Regions from separate parts of the Arthrobacter sp. SLBN-122 genome, predicted to be linked through region 1. Evidence: predicted binding sites of a transcription regulator. Region 1 holds the regulator's gene; the other holds the start of a gene.
The links. The regulator LexA, encoded in region 1, represses DNA repair genes until DNA is damaged. The targets are predictions, from matches to a motif close to TCGAACANNTGTTCGA.

Region 1 (4,629 bases):
CCCAGATTGTCGGAAGGGACCTGCCGCGGCTGCTGAAGAACATCACTCCGGCCCTGGAAAGACCGGTCAAAGTTGCCCTGGTGAAGGGGCGGTCCAACTACGTCTGCCGCCACAAACTCGAAGGCGGGTTCCCCTCAGAGGAGCCTGCCGAAGGGCAGCTCTTTTCCCTGGGCGAAGACACCAGCGTCCCGCACTTCGCCGCGTCCGTGGGCGGCCCCTCCTCCCAGCTTGGGAAGGAAGTGGTTCGGCTCCGCGAATGGGCGGAGAAAACGGCCACCGGTGACCGGGACGAACTTCTCCCCGGCGTGACAGACCGTGCCTGGCGACAGGTGTCCGTCACCTCCATGGAATGCCTGGGCGCCCAAAGATGCCCCATGGCCGCCGAGTGCTTCAGCGAGCTGGCGCGGCAGGACGCAGCCGAGGCAGACGTGGTGGTGACCAACCATGCCATGCTTGCCGTCAGCGCCTTCGAAGGGCTTGCAGTCCTGCCCGAGTATGACGTCGTGGTGGTGGACGAAGCCCACGAACTCCAGGACCGGGTTACCGGAGCCGTGTCCGGGCAGCTGTCTGTGGCCATGGTCCACGCTGCCGCGTCCGGCGCCCGCAAACATACCGCCATTACCGTCGATGCCTTGAACGCCGCAGCCGACAATCTTGAGCTGGCCCTTGCCGGCGCGCCGAACGGCCTGCTCCCCAACGGCCTGAATGATGAACAGCTGGACTGCATCGACCAGCTTCGGGAGGCGTGCCGCGCCGCATTGTCGGATTCCAAAGGGGACAGCAACACCACTGCCGATGGCGGCCGGCAGCTGGCGCGGTCCCGGCTCATGCTCATCCTGGAACTGTGCGAGCGTCTGATCGCTGCCAGGGAAAACCGGGAAGTCGTCTGGTTTTCCCGTGCCGGCACCTTCGACCCAGGCCAGGGATACACGCAGCCTGACGACAACGCGCCGGTGCTGATCAACATCGCACCGCTTTCCGTTGCTGGAAGGTTGCGGGAAGGGCTCTTCGCCGGGCACACCGTCGTCTTGACGTCCGCGACGCTGGCGATTGGTTCCGCTTTCGAGCCAGCTGCCGGTGGACTGGGCCTCATCGGGGAGGGCGCACCCAGCTGGACGGGCGTGGACGTGGGCTCTCCCTTCGATTACCCCAAGCAGGGCATCCTCTATGTGGCCGGCCACCTGCCAAAACCCGCCCGCGGCGTTTCCCCCGAGGCGCTGGAGGAACTGGAGGCGCTTATCAAAGCGTCGGGCGGCGGTGCTCTGTGCCTGTTTTCATCGCGCCGGGCGGCCGAAGAGGCCGCCGACGCCCTCCGGCCCAAGCTCGACGTGACTGTCCTCTGCCAGGGCGAATCCACCATGACTGCCCTGGTCAAGCAGTTCGCCGACGAACCGGACACCTGCCTTTTCGGGACGATGTCCCTGTGGCAGGGGGTTGATGTTCCGGGAGGCTCCTGCCGCCTTGTAGTGATCGACCGCATACCGTTCCCGAGGCCGGACGATCCGCTGATGACGGCGCGTTCACGTGCCGTGGCGCAGGCCGGCGGGAACGGCTTCATGTCGGTGTCGGCCACGCACGCCGCCATCCGGCTGGCCCAGGGCGCCGGCCGGCTGATCCGGTCCACCGGAGACAAAGGTGTGGTGGCCGTTCTGGATTCCCGGCTGGCCACTGAACGCTATGCCGGCTTCCTGCGGGGAGCGCTCCCGCCGTTCTGGGCCACCACGGACCGCAGCAAGGCGCTGGCCGCGTTGACCAGGCTTGGAGCGGACGCGGCCAGATAGTTGACGCCCAGGGACAACTCCCCAGTAAACGTCCGGACCGCTGGCCAAAGATGAAGGTGGCCGGTGGATCCTTGGCTAAAGGAAACGGCTAAAGGGAACGCAGGACCGAGACCACTTTGCCCATGATGGTGGCGTGGTCTCCCAGGATGGGTTCGTACTGGGTGTTCTGGGGGAGCAGCCAGGTGTGGCCGTCGCGCTGGCGGAACGTCTTGACGGTTGCCTCGTCATCGAGCAGGGCCGCAACGATGTCCCCGTTGGCAGCGTCCGCCTGGCGCCTCACCACCACCCAGTCACCGTCACAGATGGCCGCGTCCACCATGGAATCGCCCGCCACCCTGAGCATGAACAGTTCACCCTGGCCAACGAGCTGGCGGGGGAGCGGCATGACGTCCTCGACGAGTTGCTCGGCAAGGATGGGGCCGCCGGCAGCAATCCGGCCAACCAGCGGAACCATGGCCGTATCAAGAGCGGTGGGCAGTTCCGTCACCGTGGCTCCGCTGCCCTGGGCCTGAGGTGCAGGAGATGTGCCTGCTGCCTTGCCGCCGCCGCCGTCCAGCGTGAGGGGCATCAGGACTTCCATGGCGCGCGGCCGCTTGGGGTCGCGCCGCAGGTAACCCAGCTTTTCCAGTTGCGAGAGCTGGTGGGTCACGCTGGAGAGGCTCGCGAGGCCCACGGTGTCGCCGATTTCGCGCATGGAGGGCGGGTACCCGTTTTCATTGACTGAGCGCTGGATTGTTTCGAGGATCTTCTTCTGCCGCGGCGTCAAACCCTTTGCCGTCTTCTTCGATTGCGGGGCGGTCCTGCCCCCGGCGGCTGCTGCTGCCATATTCGCCAATGCCTTTCGCTTGCCGCCGGATCTTCCAGGAGCACTGTTGCCCAGCACCCCCTGAAGGACTGCCACTGTCATTGTCAGACCCTGCTGTTCAACTTCAGTGGTGGTTGTTCTGTGATTTCAAAGCTAGGCCAGCCACATGGGTTTTTCAAACATTTGTTCTAGCGAGTCTCGACATTATTCGTTGATAGGTGCTAAAACTAAACAAGCAAAGTTCGAACATGTGTTCTAACCAGTGCATGCCCTATTCGAAGACGTAGCCGGAAGAAGTTAAGTGGCGCGGAATGAATCGAGGGGCGGTTGGCTGGGCGGACACCCGGGCAGCACGGCAGGTCCAGGAGGGCTCAGTTCATGTCAGCTATATCTCTTCACCAGGTTTCACTCCCGCAGGCGGTTTCCCTGCAGGGGCGGAAGACTTCAAAGCGCTCGATTTCGTCAAGCAGCGCCCGCCCCTCAGCAGCACCTTTGCGGCTCACACGACGGGGGCAGGTCGTCCTGATCGGAGTTCCGCTTGTGCTACTCGCCGTCCTCCTGATGTCCCTGGCCGGACTCTTCAACTCGCCGGCCAAGGCTTCCGATTCCGCTGCGGACCTGGCCGTGACGCCCACGGTTACGGTAACGGTGCAGGGCGGGCAGTCGCTGTGGTCCATTGCCGGGGCCGTTGCTCCAGACCGGGATGCCCGGGACGTGGTGGCAGATATCGTCCAGCTCAACAACCTTTCCGCCGGCGCCGTCCTGCCTGGTCAGCAACTGTTCGTCCCTACGCGCTAAGGGGATGCGGGCGTCAGTCCTGGTAGAAACCCGGGCAATTGCCCGCCACGCCCTTGGCGAACAGCACCCGTCACATTTTCCGGTGGTTGTCCCGGCAACTAAACTGTTCAGGTGAACGACCAGCTAGAACGTCTGAACCGGCTTCCCCTCCGCAGCAATCTTCGTGGGCTGACCCCTTACGGGGCACCCCAACTGGACGTCCCCATCCTGCTGAATGTCAATGAGAACACTCATGGTGTTCCGGCGGACGTGCGTGCCGCCATCAGCGCCGCCGTCACGGAGGCTGCTGCAGGGCTCAACCGCTATCCTGACCGCGAGTTCACCGAACTGCGGAAAGCATTGGCGGAATACCTGGGGCACGGGCTTGACGAAACCAACCTTTGGGCAGCCAATGGCTCCAACGAGGTGCTGCAGCAGATCCTGCAGGCTTTTGGCGGGCCGGGACGCACCGCCCTCGGCTTCCCGCCCACGTACTCCATGTACCCTCTGCTGGCCAGCGGAACGGACACCGAGTACATCACGGGTCAACGTGCGGAAGGCTATGACCTTAGCGCAGAGTCCGCCGCCCGGCAGGTCAAGGAACTGCAGCCGAACATCGTCTTCCTCTGCTCGCCCAACAATCCCACCGGAACCGGCTTGGGACTGGACGTCGTGGAGGCTGTCTACGAGGCTGGCGAGGCAAGCCAGGCCATTGTGATCGTGGATGAGGCCTACCACGAGTTCGCCCACGACGGGACTCCCAGCGCCCTGACCCTGTTGCCCGGACGGGAGCGGCTCATCGTTTCCCGGACCATGAGCAAGGCCTTCGCACTGGCCGGCGCCCGGCTTGGCTACATGGCGGCCGCCCCGGAGGTCACCGACGCGCTGCGGCTGGTGCGCCTGCCGTACCACCTGTCCGCGATCACCCAGGCAACGGCCCTGGCCGCCCTCCAACACCGTGAAGCGCTGATGGCTGATGTCCAGGATATCAAGGAGCAGCGCGACCGGATCGTGACGGAACTGACCCGGATGGGCCTCGCCCCGGCCGCGTCGGACTCCAACTACGTGTTTTTCGGGGGCCTGGAAAACCCGCACCAGGTCTGGCAGGAGCTCTTGGATGCGGGCGTCCTCATCCGCGACGTGGGAATCCCCGGCCACCTTCGGGTCACGGCAGGCACTGAGGCGGAAACCACAGCCTTCCTTACGTCCCTGGAGCGCATCCTTGCGGGCCAGGCCGCGCTTCCCGCCTAGACTTGATACAGCGGC
Region 2 (4,629 bases), 1.8 Mb from region 1:
AACAGGAGGTTGAGCTCCTGCAGGGTGGCCAGGAAACCGGTCTCGAGGTCGAACCGGGCGTCCAGGTCCTCGTAGTAGTTGGCCGGGATCTGCAGGAATTCCAGGCCCCGGTCCCGTGCCGCCCGCGCGGTGGCCACGAGGTCGTCCACGGCGAACGCGATGTGTTCCTGGTAGGTCTTCCGGGCTTCGTTCTGCGCCTGCTGTACCGGTGCCAGGTTCAGCACCAGACGTACGTCGCCGTTCGAGGCCTGCATGACCTGCGAGCGCACCAGCCCGCTGGGGCTGGGCACCTCCGCGAACGGCTGCGGCTCCAGGGCCAGTGCGCTGGTGTAGAAGAGGACTGCCTCATCGAAGTGCTGCCACGGCTGGGCAAGGTTGACGTGGTCGATCACCGCGCTGGCTCCGGCGGAAGGGTGTTCCAGCCCTTCCCCGAACTCATGGGTCCATGCCGCGGTGCCGTCAGGGCTGCCCTGGCAGAGGAAGATCTCGGTGGAGTCCGGGGCGGAGATGCCCTGGAACACTTCCTCGTCCGCCTGCACCTTGCGGGCCACCACGGGGGCCTTCAGCTGCTGGGCCCGGGCGGAGGCAATCACGGGGGAATCGACGTCGAACCCCAGCGCCGCGATGGCTGGTTCGGCGTGCTGCGCGGCCTGTTCGTTGATGATCACGCGGGCCTGGCCCATGGTCCACAGCTGGACGTCCTTGGTGCGGTGCCGGCCTTCGAACGCGAAGCCGAGCTGGCCAAGGAGCCGCTCCAGCTGCGCGGTGTCGTCCGCCTTCACCTCGGCGAAGTTGAAGCCGGCAGGCTCGTTCACCTTGGGCAGCGTGGCAAGTTCCATGGGATAACGACGGCGGAGGCCGGCTCCGTCGTTCGGCGCCCCCTCGGCGTCCGCGAGCCATTTGGCGCTCTGCTCTTCAAGCCAGATGAGCGAACGCATGGCGTCCACGGCAGTCCGCTCCACATCAGACTGGCGGAAGACGTCGTTGAAGACCTCCAGCGAAACAGGTCCGGTGTAGCCCGCACGGACCACGTGGCCCATGAACTTGGCCAGTTCAAACTGCCCCTCGCCCGGGAAGACCCGGTAGTGGCGGCTCCAGGACAGCACATCCATGGAGAGCTTGGGGGCGTCCGCCACCTGCACGAAGAAGATCTTGTCCGGGTTGAACGCCTCGACGTGGGAGGTCTCCCAGTCACGGGACAGGATGTGGAAGGAATCCAGGCAGGTCCCCAGGTTGGGGTGGTCCACCATCTCCACCAGCCGGTAGGCGTGCTCGTAGTCGTTGACATACTTTCCCCAGGCCAGCGCTTCATAGGCCACCTTGACGCCGTGGTCACCGGCCAGGTTGGCCAGCTGTGCCAGCTGTTCGGCGCGGAGGCCGTCGTCGTCGATGCTGGCGGTGGCCACGTTGGAGCACACCAGGATGGTGTCCATGCCCAGCCGGGCCATGAGCTTGAACTTGGCCTCAGCCCTGCGGAGGTTGGCCTTGAGCACGTCCGGGGTGACGCCGTCGAAGTCGCGGAACGGCTGGTAAAGGTCAAGGCCAAGTCCCAGGTCCGCGGCCATCTTCCGCACGTCCTCGGGACTGAGCGGCGAGGTGACCAGGTCCTGTTCGAAGATTTCGATGCCATCGAAGCCCGCGATGGCGCACGCCTGCATTTTCTCCTTCAGGGTGCCCGACAGGCAGACGGTGGCAATTCCGGTGCGCATCAGGCGTTCACCTCCTCGGCGGCCACAAGCTCCAGGAAGTGGCTGCGCATGCGGTCCGGATCAGCATCCAGGCCCGTGAAGATCCGGAACGCATCCGCAGCCTGGCCCACGGCCATCCGCCCGCCGTCCAGGACGTCACAGCCCTTGCCCCGGGCAGCCCGGACCAGTTCGGTGTCGATGGGGCGGTAGACGATGTCCGCCACCCAGTGCCGGGACTCCAGCAGGTCCAGGTCCAGCGGCACACCGGGGTGGGCGGCCATGCCCACGGGGGTGCAGTGCACCAGGCCGTCGGCCCCGCGCATCAGCTGCGGCAGCTCCGCCGTCGTGCCTGCCGTCACGGTGCTGTCCGGGAAAAAGGCCGCCAGCTCGGCAGCCCGGGCCCCGGCCCGCATCGGATCCACATCCACCAGGTGCAGCGTGCGGACGCCGGCGGTCAGCAGGGCGTAGGCGACGGCGGATCCGGCACCGCCGGCACCCAGCTGCACCACACGGTCCAGCCGGGCTGCGGGGAGGCCGGACGACAAAGCGGCGGCGAAGCCGGAGAAGTCAGTGTTGTGGCCGATGAAACGGCCGTCGCGGATCACCACGGTGTTCACGGCGCCCAGCCGGCGGGCGTCCGGGCTCACCTCGTCCAGGTGCTGCAGGACCAGCTGCTTGCAGGGGTGGGTGATGTTCAGGCCGTTGAAGCCAAGGGTCCTGGCGCTGTGCAGGATGGCGCCCACCGACTCTCCGGTCAGGCCCAGCTCCAGCAGGTCGATGGGGCGGTACAGGTAACGCAGGCCCTGCACGTCACCTTCCCGTTCGTGCATGGGCGGCGTGAGCGATGGCGTGACGCCATCACCAACCAGTCCCACCAGGTAGGACTCAGTTCGATTGCTCATGCGTGCAGCTCCTTTGGTACGGCACCGGGCAGGCGCGGAAGTTGGGCGCGCTGCGGGGTGACAGGGATTACGGTACATCAATTGTTCACTTATCGCACTGTTGTTCTACATACGAACAACCGGGCTCCAAGAACACGGGATTTCTTTGGCTGCTAGCGCTGCGGCAGCCTTGCGGCGAGCTCCGCGGCAGCTTCCTGCAGCAGCGGAACGTGGGCCTTCAACTCCTCGAGGCCCAGGCGGAATACCGGCACGGCAGTTGCGAGGGATGCGAAGGCATGGCCCTGGCTGTTGAGCAGCGGGACGGCCACGGCGCGCATGCCGGCCTCGTTTTCCTCATCCATGACGGCGTAGCCCTGCCGGCGCACCTGCTCGATTTCGGCGCGGAATGCATCCCGGCCCGTGATGGACTTTTCGGTGAGCGCTTCGAGCGGCAATTCCGCCAGGAGCCTTTCCCGCTCCGCGTCCTCGGCGAAGGCCACCAGGGCTTTCCCGACGGCGGTGGTGGACAGGGAGCCCAGGTGGCCGGGGTCGCTGGTCACCCGGAACATCTGGGGACCGTCCACCTTGCTGACCGTCAGGTGATGGTGGCCGTCGCGGACGCTGAGGATGGTTGCCTCGCCGGTCTCGGCGGTGACCCGGCGCAGGACGGGCGTCGCAGTACCGGCGAAACCATGATGGTTGGACACACGCTGGCCCAGCTGGAAGATGCGCAGGCCCAGATGGTAGCGGCGGCCGTCCGGCTCATAGTCCACAAAGCCGTCACGGGTCAGGGATCCAAGCAGGCGATAGGTGGTGCTGAACGGCAGTTCCGCCCGGCGGGAAATCTCCGCGGCGCTGGCACCGCGGGGCTCGTCCCCCAGCAGGACCAGCAGGCCCAGGGCTTTGCCCACCATGTCCGTACGGTCCGCAGGACGGCCGCCGACCTTGGCTTCCGGGGGCATGGCGTTCACGGGCTCTGCGGCGGCGGGGACGGCAGCAGCGGATTCTTCATTGACCGCTGTGGTTTGGTTCACACTCATGGATCGATGTTCCCACAATGTGAGAGCTATTTCTAGATGGTGATTATTTTCTTGACAGGTGACTGCCCTCACAGTCATAGTTTCTGTATCGCACAAGTAGCTCCCACCATGTGGCTACGAATGCTTGGGTCTTTTCCGGACTCCAGCCGCATCGCGCCCCGCCCGCACCCAGGCAGCGGCGGCTGCGACCCCCAGATCCACATCCGCGACAATGTCGTCACACCAAAGGAACACCATGAGCCAGACACTTCCGTCCGCCGGGGCGGGTGCCCTCACCTCCGCCGGGACGCCCAAGAAGGCCGCCCTCGCCAGCTTCCTGGGCAGCGCCGTCGAATACTATGACTTCTTCATCTTCGGATCCGCTGCCGCGCTGATCTTCCCCAAGGTCTTTTTCCCCGATGCAGACACCAACGCTGCCATCATGTCCTTCGCCACCTTCGGGTTCGCCTATGTGGCGCGTCCCGTGGGCGCCATCATCCTGGGCCACTTCGGTGACCGGGTGGGCCGCCGGAAGGTCCTGATGTTCACCCTGCTGCTCATGGGCGCGTCGACGTTCGTGATCGGCTGCCTCCCCGACTTCCGGACTGTCGGCTGGTGGGCTCCGGCCCTCCTGGTGATCGCCCGCCTCTGCCAGGGCCTCAGCGCCGCCGGTGAGCAGGCCGGCGCCTCCTCAATGACCCTCGAGCACGCCCCGGACAACCAGCGGTCCTTCTTTACCTCCTGGACCCTCACCGGTACTCAGGGCGGCCAGATCCTCGCCGCCCTGGTCTTCATCCCCGTCCTGGCCCTGCCGGATGAGATCAAGTACGGCATTGGCTGGCGCATCCCGTTCTGGCTCAGCGCCGTGGTGGTCATCGTTGCCTTCTTCATCCGCCGCACGCTGCACGAACCGCCGGCCTTCGAGGAAGCCCAGAAGAACGCCCAGATCTCCAAGCTTCCCGTCGCCGACCTCCTCAAGGGCCACTGGCGCGACGTCCTGCGTGTTGTCGCCTGCGCCTTCATCGCCGCCGTCTCCACCGT

Region 2: a site for LexA is predicted at 2,683-2,698, ahead of FBY36_RS08425 (shikimate dehydrogenase). Genes of this name have one in related genera too.

The regions. Positions count from the first base shown of each region.
Region 1 is NZ_VFMS01000001.1:3,573,126-3,577,754, forward strand. Features, by position in the region: gene FBY36_RS16450 (ATP-dependent DNA helicase) at 1-1,781, shown strand, start outside; gene lexA (transcriptional repressor LexA) at 1,870-2,607, opposite strand; gene FBY36_RS16460 (LysM peptidoglycan-binding domain-containing protein) at 3,043-3,384, shown strand; gene FBY36_RS16465 (histidinol-phosphate transaminase) at 3,496-4,614, shown strand.
Region 2 is NZ_VFMS01000001.1:1,796,658-1,801,286, forward strand. Features, by position in the region: gene FBY36_RS08420 (bifunctional sugar phosphate isomerase/epimerase/4-hydroxyphenylpyruvate dioxygenase family protein) at 1-1,709, opposite strand, end outside; gene FBY36_RS08425 (shikimate dehydrogenase) at 1,709-2,590, opposite strand; gene FBY36_RS08430 (IclR family transcriptional regulator) at 2,743-3,609, opposite strand; gene FBY36_RS08435 (MFS transporter) at 3,845-4,629, shown strand, end outside.